DNA from 3 places in the Streptomyces sp. YIM 121038 genome. Region 1 is predicted to be linked to each of the others. Evidence: predicted binding sites of a transcription regulator. Region 1 holds the regulator's gene; each other region holds the start of a gene.
What was found. Region 1 encodes HrcA, which represses chaperone genes, less so after heat shock. Its sites were predicted from a motif close to TTNGCACTCNGNNNNNCNGAGTGCNAA; they were not measured.
Positions count from the first base shown of each region.

Region 1 (6,354 bases):
GGCGCGGCACCCGCGAAGTCGTCGACGACGAACACCGGCGCGGTCATACGGCACCGCCCGCGTCCCGGCCCGCGGACCCGGCCCGTGCCTCGTCGAGTTCGGCCACGAGCACCTCCACGAGTTCCCCGGCGGGCAGCTGCCGCGCGAGCCGGTGGCCCTGGCCCGCCCACAGGGCCATGGCCTGCGGGTCGCCGGTCCTGGCCGCGGCCTTGCGCAGGTCGGACGTCAGATAGTGGATCTGCGGGTAGGCGGCGGGCGCGTACGGGCCGTGCTCGCGCATGAAGCGGTTGACGAGGCCGCGCGCGGGGCGGCCCGAGAACGCCCGGGTCAGCTCGGTCCGCACGAACCGCGGGTCGGTCATGGCCTGCTTGTGCAGCGGCTGCGCGCCGGACTCCGGGGTGACGAGGAAGGCGGTGCCGAGCTGCGCCAGGCCGGCGCCCGCCGCGAGCACCGCGGCGATCTGCGCGCCGCGCATCAGTCCGCCCGCGGCGATCACGGGCAGCTGTACGGCCTCCCTGACCTGCGTGATGAGGCTCAGCAGGCCGATCCCGGCGCCGTCGGTCTCCGGGTTGTCGCGGTGCGTGCCCTGGTGGCCGCCCGCCTCGACGCCCTGGACGCACACGGCGTCGGCGCCCGCGGCCTGCGCGGCCAGGGCCTCCTCGGGCGTGGTGACGGTGACGACGGTGGTGGTGCCGACCCGCTCCAGGGCCTGGAGGTCCTTGCGGGAGGGGCAGCCGAAGGTGAACGACACCAGCGGCACGGGGTCGTCGCGCAGGATCGCCAGCTTCGCCTCGTAGCCGTCGTCGAGCTTGACGTCGGTTTCGCCGAGCTCCGTCTCGTACCAGGTGGCCTCTCCGGCGAGCTGGTTGCGGTACACCTCGACGGCCGCCGGGTCCGCGCAGGCGGGCTGCGGCATAAAGAGGTTCACCCCGAACGGGCGCGCCGTCAGGCCCCTGACCTGCTTTATCTCCTGGTACATGCCGTCGGCGGTCTTGTACCCGGCCGCGAGCGAGCCGAGCCCCCCGGCCTCGGACACGGCCGCCGCGAGCTGCGGGGTCGAGCCCCCGCCCGCCATCGGGGCCTGCACGATCGGATGACGACAGAGAGCGTGGAGAGGGGAGACCATAAGCGCATCGTGCCACGTCTGGCGGGGGCGCCTCGTGCGGGGTGCGTCCCCACCGCTACCGCGGCGGGATTCCTCCCACCCGCCCACCCGTGGCCCGCGGCTTCGCCGGTCACGGCCCCGACGCGGAGCGCTCGACCGCCGTCTCCCGCTGGGGATGGGCCCAGCCCCGGTGCCGAGCACCTGGAAACCGGGCCCACCGTCCACGCGCTAACGCCCGTTGAACGCGTCCTTCAGGCGCGAGAACAGCCCCTGCTGCCCCGGCTGGAACTGCCCCGTGGGCCGCTCCTCGCCCCGGAGCTTCGCGAGCTCCCGCAGCAGCCGCTCCTGCTCGGCGTCGAGCTTCGAGGGCGTGAGCACCTCCACGTGCACGATCAGATCGCCGCGACCGCCGCCCCGCAGATGCGTGACGCCGCGCCCGTGCAGCGGGATCGACTGCCCGGACTGCGTGCCGGGCCGGATGTCGACCTCCTCGACGCCGTCGAGCGTCTCCAGCGGGACCTTCGTGCCGAGCGCCGCCGCCGTCATCGGGATGGTGACGGTGCAGTGCAGATCGTCGCCGCGCCGCTGGAAGACGGCGTGGGGCAGCTCGTGGATCTCCACGTAGAGGTCGCCCGCCGGGCCACCGCCCGGGCCGACCTCGCCCTCGCCCGCGAGCTGGATCCGCGTGCCGTTGTCGACACCCGCGGGGATCTTGACCGTGAGGGTGCGCCGGGAGCGGACCCGGCCGTCGCCCGCGCACTCGGGGCACGGCGTGGGCACCACGGTGCCGAAGCCCTGGCACTGGGGGCAGGGCCGCGAGGTCATGACCTGGCCGAGGAAGGACCGCGTGACCTGGGACACCTCGCCGCGGCCGCGGCACATGTCACAGGTCTGCGCGGAGGTGCCGGGTGCGGCGCCCTCGCCGGAGCACGTCGTACAGACGACGGCCGTGTCGACCTGGATGTCCTTGGTCGTGCCGAAGGCCGCCTCGTTGAGGTCGATCTCCAGCCGGATCATGGCGTCCTGGCCGCGGCGGGTGCGCGAGCGCGGCCCGCGCTGCGACGCCGTACCGAAGAACGCGTCCATGATGTCCGAGAAGTTGCCGAAGCCACCGGCTCCGAAACCGCCCGCGCCCGCGCCGCCCGACTGGGACAGCGGGTCGCCGCCGAGGTCGTAGACCTGCTTCTTCTGCGGGTCCGAGAGGACTTCGTAGGCGGCGTTGATCTCTTTGAAGCGCTCTTGCGTCTTGGGATCGGGATTGACGTCCGGGTGCAGCTCGCGCGCGAGCCGCCGGAAAGCCTTCTTGATCTCGTCCTGGGACGCGTCGCGGCGCACGCCGAGCACGGCGTAGTAGTCCGTGGCCACTTACGACTCCGCCAGGATCTGTCCGACGTAACGTGCCACTGCGCGTACTGCTCCCATCGTTCCCGGATAGTCCATGCGGGTCGGTCCGACCACGCCTAGCTTGGCCACTGCCTCGCCTCCCGAACCGTAGCCGACGGAGACCACGGACGTGGAGCTGAGTCCCTCGTGGGCGTTCTCGTGACCGATCTTCACGGTCATGCCCGAATCCGTAGCCTCACCAAGCAACTTGAGGAGGACGACCTGTTCCTCCAGGGCCTCGAGGACCGGCCGGATCGTGAGAGGGAAGTCATGTCCGAAGCGGGTGAGATTGGCGGTGCCGCCGATCATCATCCGCTCCTCGTTCTCCTCGACCAGGGTTTCGAGGAGGGTGGACAGGACCGTCGCCACCGTGGCCTGGTCCTCCTTGTCGAAGGACTCGGACAGGTCCTGGACGAGCTGCGGCACGTCCGAGAACCGGCGGCCCGCGACCCGGCTGTTGAGCCGCGCCCGCAGGTCCGCGAGTGACGTTTCACCGAACGGCGCCGGGCAGTCGATCAGGCGCTGCTCGACCCGCCCCGTGTCCGTGATCAGGACGAGCATGAGCCGGGCCGGCGCGAGCGAGAGCAGCTCCACGTGGCGCACCGTCGACCGCGTCAGGGACGGGTACTGCACCACGGCGACCTGCCGGGTCAGCTGCGCGAGCAGCCGCACCGTACGGCCCACGACGTCGTCCAGGTCGACGGCGCCGTCCAGGAAGTGCTGGATCGCGCGGCGCTCGGGGGAGCTCAGCGGCTTGACGCCCGCCAGCTTGTCCACGAACAGCCGGTAGCCCTTGTCGGTGGGGATGCGCCCGGCGCTGGTGTGCGGCTGGGCGATGAACCCCTCCTCCTCCAGCGCCGCCATGTCGTTACGGACCGTGGCCGGGGAGACGCCCAGGTGATGACGCTCGGTGAGCGCCTTGGAGCCGACCGGCTCCTGGGTGCCCACGTAGTCGTGGACGATGGCGCGCAGCACCTCAAGCCTGCGTTCACTGAGCATCGCGCACACCTCCACCTGTCGTCCCTCGTCCTTGGCCCCCGCGGCGGCCCCACCCTGGCACTCACCACGCGCGAGTGCCAACCTTCATCGAGTCAGTGTACGGCCGCCGGGTACAGCCCCGGCAAGGGCCGACTCCTTTAGTCATGCCCACGTGTGGCCCGTGCCACCGGCCCGCTCGCGCCCCGTGCGGCGGCCCCGGCGGCACGGGGGCACCGGCTGCCGGGGGACGGCGGTGGCGCTAGCGTCACCGTATGGACGTAAGCGTGACACCGGCCCCTGACTGGCGGGAGGCGGGCTGGGAGCGGCTCGCCGCACGGGTGGGGCGGTACCGGCTGCCCGTGTGGGACTGCACGGTCGGCCTGGTCGTCGGCGACGAGGCCGCCCTGATGATCGAGGCCGGATCCAGCCTGCGGGAGGGCGCGTGGCTGCGCGCCGAGGCCCGGCGGCTGCTCGGCGGCGGCCGCCGTGTGACCCATCTCGCGCTGACGCACCCCCACTTCGACCACGTGCTCGGCGCCGCGGCGTTCGCCGGGGTCGAGGTGTTCGGCGCGGTCGGCGTCGACGCGGTGCTCGACCGGGACCGCGAGGGCCTGCGCACGGACGCCGTCAGCCAGGGCCTGGACGCCCGCGCCGCCGCCGAGGCCACCGACCTCCTGGTCCTTCCGCGCCACCTGGTGAGCGGCGAGTGGACCCTCGACCTGGGCGGCGTCCAGGTGCTCCTCGCGAACGTCGGCCCCGGCCACACCGGCCACGACCTGGCCGTCCTGGTGCCCGGCGGGCCCGGAGAGCCCGAGGTCGTCTTCTGCGGGGACCTCGTGGAGGAGTCGGGCGAGCCCCAGGCCGGCCCCGACGCGGTCCCCGGGCGGTGGCCCGCCGCGCTCGACCGGCTGCTCGACCTGGGCGGCCCGGACGCGCGGTACGTGCCGGGGCACGGGGCGGTCGTCGACGAGGCCTTCGTACGGGCCCAACGCAAGGAGCTGGCGGCACGGTTCGGGGTGCGCTGAGCGGCGCGGGCACGTCCCCGTGACGGGACGTCACGCGATGTCATAACGTCTGTCGAATGCGCAGCTACAACCCGGACCTCACCCCGCCGTGGAAGAGGTCGGCCCCCGTTCCCGAAGTCCCCGCCGACGTCGACCTGGTGGTGGAGGAGGTCCGGACCGGCTTCTGCGGCGCGGTGATCCGCTGCGAGAAGACCGCCGAGGGCCCGACGGTGACCCTTGAGGACCGCTTCGGCAAGCACCGGGTGTTCCCGATGGTGCCGCGCGGCTTCCTCCTGGAGGGCAGGGCCGTCACGCTCGTCCGCCCGAAGGCCGCGGCGGCGGCCGCGCGGCCCGCGCGCACCGCGTCGGGATCGATCGCCGTTCCCGGGGCGCGGGCCCGGGTGGCGCGCGCCGGGCGCATCTATGTGGAGGGCCGCCACGACGCGGAGCTCGTCGAGAAGGTGTGGGGCGACGACCTGCGCATCGAGGGCGTCGTCGTCGAGTACCTGGAGGGCGTCGACGACCTTCCGGCGATCGTCGCGGAGTTCGCGCCGGGCCCCGACGCGCGCCTCGGCGTCCTCGTGGACCACCTCGTGCCCGGCTCCAAGGAGTCCCGGATCGCGGCCGGGGTCTCCAGCCCGCACGCGCTGGTGGTCGGCCACCCGTACATCGACGTCTGGGAGGCGGTGAAGCCGTCGTCCCTGGGCATCGCGTCCTGGCCCCGCGTGCCGCGCGGCCAGGACTGGAAGACCGGGGTGTGCCGGGCCCTCGGCTGGCCGGAGAACACCGGGGCCGCGTGGCAGCGGATCCTGGGCTCGGTGCGCAGCTACAAGGACCTGGAGCCGGAGCTTCTGGGCCGCGTCGAGGAACTGATCGATTTCGTGACGGCCCCGTAGCCCCCGGGGGGGCTCAGTCGCCCCCCCCCGGGACGGCCTCAGTCGACCAGGTCGCGGACCACCGCGTCGGCCAGGAGGCGGCCGCGCAGGGTCAGCACCGCCCGCCCCTGCTCGTAGGGCCCGGGGGCCAGGAGGCCGTCCGTCAGGGCGCGGCGCGAGGCGGCCAGGCCCGCTTCCTTCAGGAGCGACAGCGGGCAGCCGTCCCGGAGCCGCAGTTCGAGGAGGATCCGCTCCACCCGGCGGTCCTCGTCCGCGAGGAGCTCACGCCCGGCCCCCGGCGAACGCCCCTCCGCGAGGGCGGCCGCGTACGCGCCGGGGTGCTTCACGTTCCACCAGCGCACGCCCCCGACGTGGCTGTGCGCGCCGGGGCCCGCGCCCCACCAGTCGGCGCCCCGCCAGTACAGCTCGTTGTGCAGACAGCGGCCCGCCTCCGAGGTGGCCCAGTTGGACACCTCGTACCACTGGAACCCGGCGGCCGACAGGGCCTCCTCGGCGATCAGATAGCGGTCGGCGTGCACGTCGTCGTCCGTCATGGGGACCTCGCCGCGCCGGATGCGGCGGGCCAGCTGCGTGCCCTCCTCGACGATCAGCGCGTACGCGGACACGTGGTCGGGCCCGGCGCCGATCGCGGCGTCGAGGGAGGCCCGCCAGTCGTCGTCGCTCTCGCCGGGGGTGCCGTAGATCAGGTCGAGGTTGACGTGCTCGAAGCCCGCCGCGCGCGCCTCGGCGACGCAGGCCTCGGGCCGCCCGGGGGTGTGCGTGCGGTCGAGGATCTTCAGGACGTGCTGCCTGGCGCTCTGCATGCCGAAGGAGACGCGGTTGAAGCCGCCCTCGCGCAGGGTGCTCAGATACGCGGGGTCGACCGACTCCGGGTTCGCCTCGGTGGTGATCTCCGCGTCGGCGGCGATGCCGAACTCGTCGCGGACGGCGCTCAGCATCGTGACGAGGTCGTCGGCGGCGAGGAGCGTGGGCGTGCCGCCGCCGACGA
Region 1 covers NZ_CP030771.1:3,450,109-3,456,462, forward strand. The annotation lists gene C9F11_RS14370 (16S rRNA (uracil(1498)-N(3))-methyltransferase) at 1-47, opposite strand, end outside; gene C9F11_RS14375 (nitronate monooxygenase) at 44-1,126, opposite strand; gene dnaJ (molecular chaperone DnaJ) at 1,334-2,470, opposite strand; gene hrcA (heat-inducible transcriptional repressor HrcA) at 2,471-3,487, opposite strand; gene C9F11_RS14390 (MBL fold metallo-hydrolase) at 3,739-4,491, shown strand; gene C9F11_RS14395 (DUF3097 domain-containing protein) at 4,548-5,366, shown strand; gene hemW (radical SAM family heme chaperone HemW) at 5,405-6,354, opposite strand, start outside.

Region 2 (6,354 bases), 1.1 Mb from region 1:
AGAGGGGCAGAGGGATACGGCCCGTTGAAGCCCCGGCAACCCTCCAGCCGGTCTCGTAGCCGCCACAGGCGCACCGCGAGGCTCCCGGCTCGGGAAGGTGCCAATTCCGTCTCGTGGCGAGATGCGCCGCGAGGAAGATGAGGAGAAAGGGCCTCGCCTCCATGGCTGTGCAGACCGTCGACACCACGTCCCCCGAGGGCACCGCGGACGCCACCGTCGACCTGGGACCCGCCTCGGGTCTCTCCTGCCGCGAGTGCGGCACCGTCTTCCCGCTCGGACCGATCTTCGCCTGCGCCGAGTGTTTCGGCCCGCTCGAAGTCGCGTACGACCTCCCCGTCGGCGACCCCGAGGCGCTCCGGGCCAAGATCGAGTCCGGCCCCGCCAACATCTGGCGGTACGCCCCGCTGCTGCCCGTCCCCGCCGACGTCGCGGACAAGCCGAACCTCAACCCCGGCTGGACCCAGCTCGTCAAGGCCGACAACCTGGCCCGTGAACTGGGCGTCGAACAGGGCAAGTTGTTCGTCAAGGACGACTCCGGCAACCCCACGCACTCCTTCAAGGACCGCGTCGTCGCGCAGGCCCTTGAGGCCGCGCGCGCCTTCGGCTTCACCACGCTGTCCTGCTCCTCCACGGGCAACCTCGCCGGGGCCGTCGGCGCCGCCGCCGCCCGCGCGGGCTTCCGCTCCTGCGTGTTCATCCCGCACGACCTGGAGCAGGGCAAGGTCGTCATGGCCGCGGTCTACGGCGGCGAGCTCGTCGGCATCGAGGGCAACTACGACGACGTGAACCGCTTCTGCTCCGAGCTCATCGGCGACCCGCTGGGCGAGGGCTGGGGCTTCGTCAACGTGAACCTGCGGCCGTACTACGGCGAGGGCTCCAAGACCCTCGCGTACGAGATCTGCGAGCAGCTCGGCTGGGAGCTGCCGGACCAGCTCGTGATCCCGATCGCCTCCGGCTCGCAGCTCACGAAGATCGACAAGGGTCTGAAGGAGCTGATCGAGCTCGGTCTGGTCGCGGACAAGCCGTACAAGATCTTCGGTGCCCAGGCGGAGGGCTGCTCGCCGGTCTCCGCCGCCTTCAAGGCGGGCCACGACGTCGTCCGCCCGCAGAAGCCGAACACCATCGCCAAGTCCCTCGCCATCGGCAATCCGGCCGACGGTCCGTACGTGCTCGACATCGCCCGCCGCACCGGCGGCGCGGTGGAGGACGTGACCGACGAGCAGGTCGTCGACGCGATCAAGCTCCTCGCCCGCACCGAGGGCATCTTCGCGGAGACCGCGGGCGGCGTGACCGTCGGGGTCACGCGCAAGCTGATCGAGGCCGGTCTCATCGACCCCTCGCTGACCACGGTGGTCCTCAACACCGGCGACGGCCTGAAGACCCTCGACGCGGTCGCCGCGACGTCGCAGGCGACCGCGACGATCCGCCCGAGCCTGGACGCGTTCCGCTCCGCGGGGCTCGCGGGCTAGCGCCGTAGAGTCGCAGGTCCTCATGTCGTCAGCGGGTTCGCTGTGGCTGGTCGCGCCCACGCGGCGGAGCCGCACATCGACATAGCCCCGCGCCCCTTCGGGGCCCTCCTGTACCGGGTGCCCTGTCTGAACTACCGAGGTGAAGAGTATGAGCGTCAACGTTCGCATCCCGACCATCCTTCGTACGTACACCGGCGGTCGGGCGGAGGTCTCCGCCGAGGGCGCCACCCTCGCCGAGGTCATCGCCGACCTGGAGAAGAACCACGCCGGGATCGGCGCCCGCGTCCTGGACGACCAGGGCAAGCTGCGCCGCTTCGTGAACGTGTACGTCAATGACGACGACGTGCGTTTCGAGCAGGGCCTCCAGACCGCGACGCCCGACGGCGCGGGCGTCTCGATCATTCCGGCGGTCGCCGGCGGCTGAGCCGTTCCGGAACCGCCGCGGGGAACTCGCGGGGCCGTTTCGTATACAACGGCTCTTGTTCCTACGCAGAGTTACCGCGATTGCCCCCTCCGCGAGAGAAGCGGAGGGGGCAATTCTGCATGGTTGAGCGCGGTACAGTTGGGAATGGAGCTTCGTTTTTGATGTCGGGCGGCATGAGTCGCCTCGGTGAAGTCGGCCGCGGAGCCGACAAGAAGCAGCCAAAGTGTCCTGCCTATTTGAGCCGAACATGGCTTTTGTCTGGCCCGACTTGCCCCGAACGCCGGTGAATTCTCCGCATATCGACGATCGGCCGTGCCCAGAATTCTCGTCCGATTGACCTGTTGCAGACGGCAGTTGGACAGATACATTCAGCCGCGGTCGACGCGTTCCGGCGCACATCCCCCAACCCATGGGGGGTGAGGTCTGACCCGGGTCCGTGAAGTGCGGTCCTGCGCAAGGGCCAGTAATAGGGGAGTTAGGCATGGCTCAGGGCACCGTCAAGTGGTTCAACGCGGAGAAGGGATACGGCTTCATCGCGGTCGACGGTGGTGCGGATGTATTCGTCCACTACAGCGCGATTCAGATGGACGGCTACCGCACCCTGGAAGAAGGTCAGCGAGTCGAGTTCGAGATCTCGCAGGGCCAGAAGGGTCCGCAGGCGGACATGGTCAAGCTCGCTGTTTGAGCGGCTTGACGCGATCGGCCACCAGCGACGCGTGGGCCCGCCTCCCGGTTCGGGAGGCGGGCCCTCCTCTGTTGGCCCCCGCTCCGGCCGGGGCCCGGTGCCCCCGCCGACGCCACCGCTGTCGCGGCGGGCGCCTCCCACCCGCCCGCCCGTGGCCAGGCGGCTGCACTGTGCGGGGCCCGTTCGCCCTGCCGTCCCGCCTGTCTCTCGGGTGCGGGCCGCCGCCCCCGACGCCGCCGCTGCCGCGGCGGATGCCTCCCACCCGCCCACCCGTGACCAGGCGGCTGCGTCGTGCGGGCGACCCGTTCGCCCCGCTGTCCCGTCCGTCTCGCGGGTGCGGGCCGCCGCCCCCGTGGCCGCCGCTGTCGCGGCGGGTGCCTCCCACCCGCCCGCCCATGGCCAGGCGGCTGCACTGTGCGGGCGGCTCGTTCGCCCCGCTGTCCCGCCCGTCTCTCGGGCGTGTGCCGTCGCTCCCGTGGCCGCCGCTGTCGCGGCGGGCGCCTCCCACCCGCCCACCCGTGACCAGGCGGCTGCACCGTGCGGCGGGTCGTTCGTCCTGTCGTCCGTCGCTCGGGTGCGGGCCGTCGCCCCCAACACCGTCGCTCCGCGGCGGATGCCTCCCACCCACCCGCCCGTTTGCTCGGCAGTGCACTGTGCGGGCAGGGAGGTGCCCTCCAGCTCGCGCTGCGAAGCTGCCTGGTCATGGGCGGGCGGGTGGGAAAGTTCCGGCGCGGAGCGGCGGTGTTGTGGGTGGCGGCCCGCACTCGGCGGGCGGTGGGGGGCGAACGGGCCGCCCGCACGGCGAAGCTGGCTGGTCATGGGCGGGTGGGTGGGTGGGAAAGGCCCGGCGTGGAGCGGTGTTGTTGTGGGTGGTGGCCCGCGCCTGGCGGGTGGTGGGGGGCGAAGGGTGCCGGTTTGCTTGGCAGGGCGCGGTGTGGGCAGGGGGGTGCCCTCCAGCTCGCGCTGTGGAGCTGGCTGGTCATGGCGGGCGGGTGGGGAAGATCCGCAGCGGGCAAGCGGGCAAGCGGGCAAGCGGGCAAGCGGGCAAGCGGGCAAGCGGGCAAGCGGGCAAGCGGGCAGCCCAGCCGCAGTCGCGGCGGCGGCGTCGGGGGCCGGGGTCCGTGCCCGGTGGGCGGTGGGCGCCGGGGGAAGCCGGACCCCAGAGCGTGGGGGCGACCTTGCACTCGGAGGGGGCGAGTGCTAATCATTGGCGTTAGCACTCTACGAGTGAGAGTGACAGAAGGACCGGGTGGGTGAGGTCCGCAGGCCGGGTGGGGCAAGGAACCACAAGGCAGGCAGACCGTCCGTCGCGGGCGCCGGCGCGGTCCGAGTTTTTCCACCCCTGTCCGGGAGGACCACTTCACATGGCCAAGATCATCGCGTTCGACGAGGAGGCACGGCGCGGCCTCGAGCGCGGCATGAACCAGCTCGCCGACGCCGTCAAGGTGACCCTGGGCCCCAAGGGTCGCAACGTCGTCCTCGAGAAGAAGTGGGGCGCCCCCACGATCACCAACGATGGTGTGTCCATCGCCAAGGAGATCGAGCTCGAGGACCCGTACGAGAAGATCGGCGCCGAGCTGGTCAAGGAGGTCGCGAAGAAGACGGACGACGTCGCCGGTGACGGCACGACGACCGCGACCGTCCTGGCCCAGGCGCTGGTCCGCGAGGGCCTGCGCAACGTGGCCGCGGGTGCCAACCCCATGGCCCTGAAGCGCGGCATCGAGAAGGCCGTCGAGGCCGTCTCGGGCGCCCTGCTCGACCAGGCCAAGGAGGTCGAGACCAAGGAGCAGATCGCCTCCACGGCCTCCATCTCCGCCGCCGACACCCAGATCGGCGAGCTCATCGCCGAGGCCATGGACAAGGTCGGCAAGGAAGGCGTCATCACGGTCGAGGAGTCGCAGACCTTCGGTCTGGAGCTCGAGCTCACCGAGGGCATGCGCTTCGACAAGGGCTACATCTCGGCGTACTTCGCGACCGACATGGAGCGCATGGAGGCCGCGCTTGAGGACCCGTACATCCTCATCGTCAACTCCAAGATCTCCAACGTGAAGGACCTCCTTCCGCTCCTGGAGAAGGTCATGCAGTCGGGCAAGCCGCTGCTGATCATCGCCGAGGACGTCGAGGGCGAGGCCCTGTCCACGCTGGTCGTCAACAAGATCCGCGGCACCTTCAAGTCCGTCGCCGTCAAGGCCCCGGGCTTCGGCGACCGCCGCAAGGCCATGCTCGGTGACATCGCCATCCTCACGGGCGGCACGGTCATCTCCGAGGAGGTCGGCCTCAAGCTGGAGAACGCCGGTCTCGACCTGCTCGGCCGCGCCCGCAAGGTCGTCATCACCAAGGACGAGACCACGATCGTCGACGGTGCCGGTGACTCCGAGGCCGTCCAGGGCCGCGTGAACCAGATCCGCGCCGAGATCGAGAACAGCGACTCGGACTACGACCGCGAGAAGCTCCAGGAGCGCCTGGCGAAGCTCGCGGGCGGCGTGGCCGTCATCAAGGCCGGTGCCGCGACCGAGGTCGAGCTCAAGGAGCGCAAGCACCGCATCGAGGACGCCGTTCGCAACGCGAAGGCGGCCGTCGAGGAGGGCATCGTCGCCGGTGGTGGCGTGGCCCTGCTCCAGGCCTCCTCGGTGTTCGAGAAGCTGGAGCTCGAAGGCGACGAGGCCACCGGTGCCGCCGCCGTCAAGCTGGCTCTTGAGGCCCCGCTGAAGCAGATCTCCGTGAACGCCGGCCTCGAGGGTGGCGTCATCGTGGAGAAGGTCCGCAACCTCACCCCCGGTCACGGCCTGAACGCCGCGAACGGCGAGTACGTGGACATGATCGCCGAGGGCATCATCGACCCGGCGAAGGTCACGCGCTCCGCGCTGCAGAACGCCGCGTCGATCGCCGCGCTGTTCCTCACCACCGAGGCCGTCATCGCCGACAAGCCGGAGAAGGCCGCGCCGGCCGCTCCGGGCGGCATGCCCGGCGGTGACATGGACTTCTGAGCCGGTTCGTTCGGCTCGGGCTCGTCCTTCCCGAGGGCGGCACCCCCTGCTTCCAGCAGGGGGTGCCGCCCTCGGGCGTTTCCCGCCCTACGCCCCCAAGGAGCTGATGAAGGCGGACCAGGCCGGGGGGTGGAAGAGGAGGTGGGGGCCAAGGGGGTCCTTGGAGTCCCGGACGGGGATGACGTCCGGGGGGCCGTCTGCCACCTCCAGGCAGTTGCCGCCATCCCCTGCGCTGTACGTGGACTTGCGCCAGCGGGCGACCTCCAGGCACTCGTTGCCGCCCCCGCCGCTGTAGCTCGATTTGTGCCAGACGGCTGTGCTCAGGTCGTAGTCAGGGTTGCTCCTCATGGCTGTAATCCTGCGCCACTGACTCGAGTAGAGCTAGGGACTTCTCAGGCGGGAGAGCGGCGGCAACGAGGAGTTCGAAGGTGAACCGCAACTGCGCGACTGTTGCTGGGTCGTCCTCCAGCCGTCCGGTTCCGGGCCCTTCGAAGTAGACCAACGGGGCGGCGTCCTCGAAGTCCATCAACCTCATCGGACCCGACATGGCCTTGTGCGCCCCTCCGTCGAACGGGAGTACCTGCGCGATGATTCGGCCCCGGCGTGTCAGACCTGCCACGTGACGCAAGGCTTCTGCCATCACTGCTCGGCCGCCGGTCTCTCGACGTAGCACTGCCTCGTCAAGCACCACCCACAACAACGGCTTTGTCGGGTGGTTGAGCAGCCGCGTCCGCACCATCCTGCCGTCCACCCACTCGTCGATGGTCTCCTCGGGGGCTGTTGGGTCGT
Region 2 covers NZ_CP030771.1:4,508,166-4,514,519, reverse strand. The annotation lists SAM riboswitch class I at 1-144, shown strand, start outside; gene thrC (threonine synthase) at 138-1,469, shown strand; gene C9F11_RS18855 (MoaD/ThiS family protein) at 1,618-1,893, shown strand; gene C9F11_RS18850 (cold-shock protein) at 2,375-2,578, shown strand; gene groL (chaperonin GroEL) at 3,943-5,565, shown strand; gene C9F11_RS18840 (DUF397 domain-containing protein) at 5,653-5,913, opposite strand; gene C9F11_RS18835 (helix-turn-helix transcriptional regulator) at 5,897-6,354, opposite strand, start outside.
Region 2: a site for HrcA is predicted at 3,792-3,818, ahead of groL (chaperonin GroEL). Genes of this name have one in related genera too.

Region 3 (6,354 bases), 2.4 Mb from region 1:
GCCTGCGTGAGGCGCATCTCGCGGCCCGCACGGATGAGCAGCGGGGTGCCCGTGGACGCCTCCAGGGCCTTCATCTGCTGGCTGACGGCGGGCTGGGTGCAGCCGAGCTCGCGGGCCGCGGCCGAGAAGGAGCCGGTGGCGGCCACGGCGCGCAGGACACGGAGATGACGGGCCTCGATCATGCGTCGAGCATAAGTGACCCTTGGGAGGAATGCATAATATTGCGTAGCTGCTTTGAGCACGTTCCCTTAGCCTGACCGCATGAAGCTTCTCTCCGTGAATGTGGGCCGTCTGAAGTCCGTCCCGTACACCAGCGCCCCCAGCAACCTCACCGGGATCGACAAACAGCCCGTGGACGAGCCCGTTCGGGTGACGGCGCCCGGCCCCAAGGGCACCGGCGGCAGCGGACTCGCGGGCGACTCGATCGGCGAACTGCGCCACCACGGCGGGAACGACCAGGCGGTGTACGCCTTCGCGCGCGAGGACCTCGACGCCTGGGGGCGCCGGCTCGGCCGCGAGCTCCCCAACGGCGGGTTCGGCGAGAACCTCACCACGACCGGCGTCGACGTGAACGGCGCGCTGATCGGGGAGCGTTGGCGCGTCGGCGAGGACCTGCTCCTGGAGGTCACCTCGTCCCGCATCCCCTGCCGTACGTTCCAGGGCCACATGGGTGAGCAGGCCTGGGTGCGGCGGTTCACCGAGGCGTTGCTGCCCGGCGCGTATCTGCGGGTGCTCGAACCGGGCGCGATCCAGGCGGGCGACACGGTCGAGATCGCGCACCGCCCCGACCACGACGTCACCGTCGCGCTGCAGTTCAGGGCGGTGACCTCGGAGCGCTCGCTGCTGCCGAGGCTGCTCGCGGCCGGGGACGCGCTGCACCCCGAGGCGACGGAGAAGGCCCTCAAGTACGTGGAGAAGCACGGCGGTTGACGCGCGCCGGGGCGCCCGCGCCGGCCTGGTGCGCGGAGCACGTGGCGCGGGGACGCCCGTGGCCTCACTAGCCTTGGTCCATGACTACGGCTCTCATCACGGGTGCGACCTCGGGCATCGGTGCCGCCTTCGCACGGCGCCTGGCCACCGACGGCCACAACCTCGTCCTGGTGGCACGTGACACGAAGCGGCTGCGGGAGCAGGCGACCGAGTTGCACGACCGGCACGGGAACGAGGTGGAGGTACTGACCGCGGACCTCTCCACGGACGACGGGATCGCGGCCGTCGAACAGCGGCTCGCGAACCGGCGCGACCCGGTCGACCTGCTCGTCAACAACGCGGGCTTCGCCAACAAGGGCCGCTATCTGGAAGTCCCCATGGCCGACGAGCTGACGATGCTGAAGGTGCACTGCGAGGCGGTGCTCCGGCTGACGTCGGCGGCGGTCGGGACCATGCGGGAGCGGGGGCGCGGGGGCGTCGTGAACGTGGCGTCGGTGGCCGCCTTCGTGCCGCGCGGCACCTACGGGGCGTCGAAGGCGTGGATCGCGCAGTTCACCCAGGGCGCGGCGCGGGACCTCGCCGGGTCCGGGGTGCGGCTGATGGCCCTGTGCCCCGGCTTCGTCCGCACCGAGTTCCACGAGCGGGCGGGCATGGGCACGGACAACATCCCCAAGTGGCTCTGGCTGGACGCGGACAAACTGGTCTCCACCGCCCTCACCGACCTGGCCCGCGGCAAGTCCCTCTCCGTGCCCGACCCCCGCTACAAGGCGATGATGGGCGTGGTGAAGGTGACGCCGCGCGCCCTGCTCGGCGGGGTGACGTCGAGGACCGGCCGCAAGTACGAGCCGCGCTAGAAGGCGCCCCCGAAAGGGGCGCGGGGCTGTATCCATGTGCGGCTCCGCCGCGTGGGCGCGACCGGCCCCCCGCGGCCGACGGGACCGCGCACCCCGGCGGACGCGGAGCCGCAGGGCGGGGCGGACAGCGCGAAGGCCCGGTATCCCGCGACGGGATACCGGGCCTTCGTCGGTTCTGGCCGACCGCTCGGCTCAGGTCATGCTCAGTGGGAGTGACCGTGGCCGTGGCCGTGACCGGCGTCGGCCTCTTCCTCGGCCGGCTTCTCGACGACCAGGGTCTCGGTCGTGAGCAGCAGGGAGGCGATGGAGGCCGCGTTCTCCAGGGCGGAGCGCGTGACCTTCACGGGGTCGATGACGCCGGCCTTGACCAGGTCGACGTACTCGCCGGTCGCGGCGTTGAAGCCCTGGCCCTTCTCCAGCTCCGCCACCTTGGTGGTGATGACGTAGCCCTCGAGGCCGGCGTTCTCGGCGATCCAGCGCAGCGGCTCGACGACGGCGCCACGGACGACGGCGACACCGGTGGCCTCGTCGCCCTCCTTGCCGAGGCCGCCCTCGAGCACCTTGGCGGCGTGGACGAGCGCGGAGCCACCACCGGAGACGATGCCCTCCTCGACCGCGGCGCGGGTCGCGGAGATGGCGTCCTCCAGACGGTGCTTCTTCTCCTTCAGCTCCACCTCGGTGGCGGCGCCGACCTTGATCACGCACACGCCGCCGGCGAGCTTCGCGAGGCGCTCCTGCAGCTTCTCGCGGTCCCAGTCGGAGTCGGTGGTCTCGATCTCGGCCTTGATCTGGGCGACGCGGCCCTCGACGTCACCGGCGTTGCCGCCGCCGTCGACGATGGTGGTGTCGTCCTTGGTGATCGTCACGCGGCGGGCGGTGCCGAGCACGTCGAGACCGACCTGGTCGAGCTTGAGGCCGACCTCTTCGGCGATGACGGTGCCGCCGGTGAGGGTGGCCATGTCGCCGAGCATCGCCTTGCGGCGGTCGCCGAAGCCGGGGGCCTTCACCGCGACGGCGTTGAAGGTGCCGCGGATCTTGTTCACGACGAGGGTCGAGAGGGCCTCGCCCTCGACGTCCTCGGCGATGATCAGGAGCGGCTTCGAGGAGCCGGCCTGGATGACCTTCTCCAGGAGCGGCAGCAGGTCCTGGATGGAGGCGATCTTGCCCTGGTGGATGAGGATGTACGGGTCCTCGAGGACGGCCTCCATGCGCTCCTGGTCCGTCACGAAGTACGGCGACAGGTAGCCCTTGTCGAAGGCCATGCCCTCGGTGAAGTCCAGCTCGAGACCGAAGGTGTTGGACTCCTCGACGGTGATGACACCGTCCTTGCCGACCTTGTCCATCGCCTCGGCGATGAGCTCGCCGACCTGCTGGTCCTGGGCGGAGAGCCCGGCCACGGCGGCGATGTCGGACTTGTCGTCGATCGGCCGCGCGGTGGCGAGCAGCTCGTCGGAGACGGCCTTGACGGCGGCGTCGATGCCCTTCTTCAGGGCGGCCGGGGAGGCACCCGCGGCAACGTTGCGCAGGCCTTCCTTGACCAGGGCCTGGGCGAGCACGGTGGCGGTGGTGGTGCCGTCACCAGCGATGTCGTTGGTCTTGGTCGCCACCTCCTTCACCAGCTGGGCGCCGAGGTTCTCGTACGGGTCCTCGACCTCGACCTCACGGGCGATGGTGACGCCGTCGTTGGTGATGGTCGGGGCGCCGAACTTCTTGTCGATGACGACGTTGCGGCCGCGGGGGCCGATCGTCACCTTGACCGTGTCGGCAAGCTTGTTGACGCCGCGCTCAAGGGCGCGACGGGCGTCCTCGTCGAACTTCAGGATCTTCGCCATGGGAGCGATTCAGCCCTCTCGGAAAACTCGGGTGAACGAACTGCGCCCCTCGCCGCCCGGCAATCAGCGGGGTGACCAGGGGCGCAGCGCGAAACAAATCTGCTGGGTGAAGCAGGTGACTAGCGCTCGATCACTTCTCGATGATCGCGAGCACGTCGCGGGCGGAGAGCACCAGGTACTCGTCGCCGTTGTACTTCACCTCGGTGCCGCCGTACTTGCTGTAGAGCACGACGTCGCCGACCTTCACGTCGAGCGGCAGGCGCTCGCCGTTCTCGAAGCGGCCCGGGCCCACGGCGAGGACGGCGCCCTCCTGGGGCTTCTCCTTCGCGGTGTCCGGAATAACCAGGCCAGAGGCCGTGGTCTGCTCGGCGTCGAGCGGCTGGACCACAATGCGGTCCTCGAGCGGCTTGATGGCAACCTTGGAGCTGGCGGTCGTCACGATCCGACCTCCCCCTTCGGAGATCTCGCGGGGTTAACTGATCTAGAGGTGGCGACCAGGTCGATCCGTCGTCGCGGGTGCCGGACCTGCCCGTCGCTTCTGGCACTCTCCAGGTGGGAGTGCCAGGCCCGAGACTAGGACGGCGATTAGCACTCGGTCAAGCGGAGTGCCAATTGACTGCCGCCGGCTTGGCAGGTTTCCCCCTCCGCGAGGGGTGGGCGAGGGGCTAGCGGGGGGCTCCGGGCGAGGCCGTGGGCGGGTGCTCCTTCGGGCAACGTTTCGCGTGCGGGGTGGGTTCCGCGCGGGGCGCGGGGGCGCTGGGGCTCCGCCCGGAGGGGGGCCTCTCCGCCCGGGGTCCGGCCAACGGTCGCTCGGCACAGCCAGGAGACATCTTCTCGGCCGCCTTCCTCCCCAGCCTCTCGATCGGGTCCACCGACTGGGCGCAGCCCGTCAGCAGGAGGGGGGCCAGGAGGAGCACCGCGGTGGCGGCGCGCCTCACAGGTAGTCCTCCAGGCGGGCCACCGCGTACCCCCTGTCGGTGACCGTCTTCAGGACCGTGCGGACCATGTCGGGCATCGTGCCCTTCCAGTCCTCGCGGCCCCGGAAGTGCGTGAGGATGATGTCGCCGGGGTGCAGGTCCTTGTCCCATTCGCGCCACTCCATGTGGTCGGCGAAGCCCTCGGACGCCCACAGCGGCACCGCCTTGACGCCGCAGGACCTGGCGGCGCGCAGGGTGTCGCGGTTGTAGTTGCCGTACGGCGGCCGGAAGAGCTCGGGGCGCTTGCCGTACCGCCGCTCGATGACGTCCTGCATGCCGCAGATCTCGTGCCGCTGGGCCTCGTACGAGAGACCGGGCAGATAGCGGTGGTTGAGGGTGTGGTTGTTCAGCGTGACGCCGTGGTCCCGCATCCGCTTGAAGTAGCCGTAGTCCTCCTTGACGAGGTAGTCGCTGAGGAACGCGGTGTACGGGATCTTCAGGTCGCTCATCATCCGCAGGAAGGCCGGATCCTTCTCGGCGCCGTCGTCGACGGTCAGGAAGACGACCTTGTCCTTGGTCGGCACCGTGGTGAACACCGGCGGCAGCTCCGCCTGCCCCCGCACCTCGAAGCCCTTGCGCGTGGCGGGACGCGTCTTGACGGCGGGCGCGGCGGGCGCCGTGAGCGGGACCTCGGCGAGTCCCCAGCGCTTCGCGGCGGCGGCCCGCGCGGCCTGGCTGGCGCGCAGCCGCTGGGCGTACTCGCGCAGGGCCTGGGCGGGCGGGGCGAGGCGCGGCTGCTGGCCGTGGGCGGCGGGCGCCCCGTGCTCGCGCCCCGCACCGGCGTCCGGGTCCGACGCGCAGCCGGAGGCGACCGCGCCGACGCCGAGCGCGGCAAGGGCGAGCAGCGCCCGCCCCCTCACCATTCGTACCCATTCTCCATTTTGTCGTACTAGTCGCATGGCGCCGGATCCTCGCAGTTCAGAGCCCTGCCGAGGGCTCGACACCGCCGCCGGACGCGCACCTTCCACCGACTGGCCCACAATGGGCCGGTGAACGCTCCGCACGATCCGCAGCCCGCCACGACGGCCTTCGCCGCGCTCCTCACCGCCGAGGGCACCGCCCTCCTCGACGCCGTACGGGAGGTCGAACCGGCCGCGGAGCTCGCGGTCGCGACCCGGCTGCGCCGCGACCACCCCGCCGACCTGGTCTCGGCGGCGCTCGCCCAGGCGCGGCTGCGACAGCGGGCGGTGGCGAAGTTCGGCGCCGGGGACGCCGCGCGGATGTTCTTCACGCCGAACGGCGTCGAGCAGTCCACGCGCACGTCCGTCGCGACGTACCGGGCGGAGCGGTTCAAGGAGCTCGGCGTGCGGCGGATCGCCGATCTGTGCGGCGGCATCGGCGGCGACGCGATCGCGCTCGCACGCGCCGGAATCGAGGTCCTCGCGGTCGACCACGATCCGCTGACCTGCGCGGTCGCCCGCGCGAACGCCGCCGCCCTCGGGCTGGAGGACCTCATCGAGGTCCGTGAGGCGGATGTCACGGAGGTGGACACGGCCGGGTACGACGCGGTCTTCGTGGACCCCGCGCGGCGCGGCGGGCGCGGGCGGATCTTCGACCCGGAGGCGTACTCGCCCCCGCTGTCCTGGGCGGTGGCGGCCGCGCGGAAGGCCCCGCGCGCGGCCCTGAAGATCGCCCCCGGCATCCCGCACGAGGCGGTGCCCGAGGAGGCGGAGGCCGAGTGGATCTCGGACGGCGGGGACGTGAAGGAAGCGGTGCTGTGGTTCGGCACGGACGCGCCCGGCTCGCACCGGGCGACCCTTC
Region 3 covers NZ_CP030771.1:5,806,668-5,813,021, reverse strand. The annotation lists gene C9F11_RS24995 (LysR family transcriptional regulator) at 1-182, opposite strand, end outside; gene C9F11_RS24990 (MOSC domain-containing protein) at 262-930, shown strand; gene C9F11_RS24985 (SDR family oxidoreductase) at 1,011-1,784, shown strand; gene groL (chaperonin GroEL) at 1,988-3,616, opposite strand; gene groES (co-chaperone GroES) at 3,747-4,055, opposite strand; gene C9F11_RS24970 (polysaccharide deacetylase family protein) at 4,551-5,456, opposite strand; gene C9F11_RS24965 (class I SAM-dependent methyltransferase) at 5,583-6,354, shown strand, end outside.
Region 3: a site for HrcA is predicted at 4,202-4,228, ahead of groES (co-chaperone GroES). Genes of this name have one in related genera too.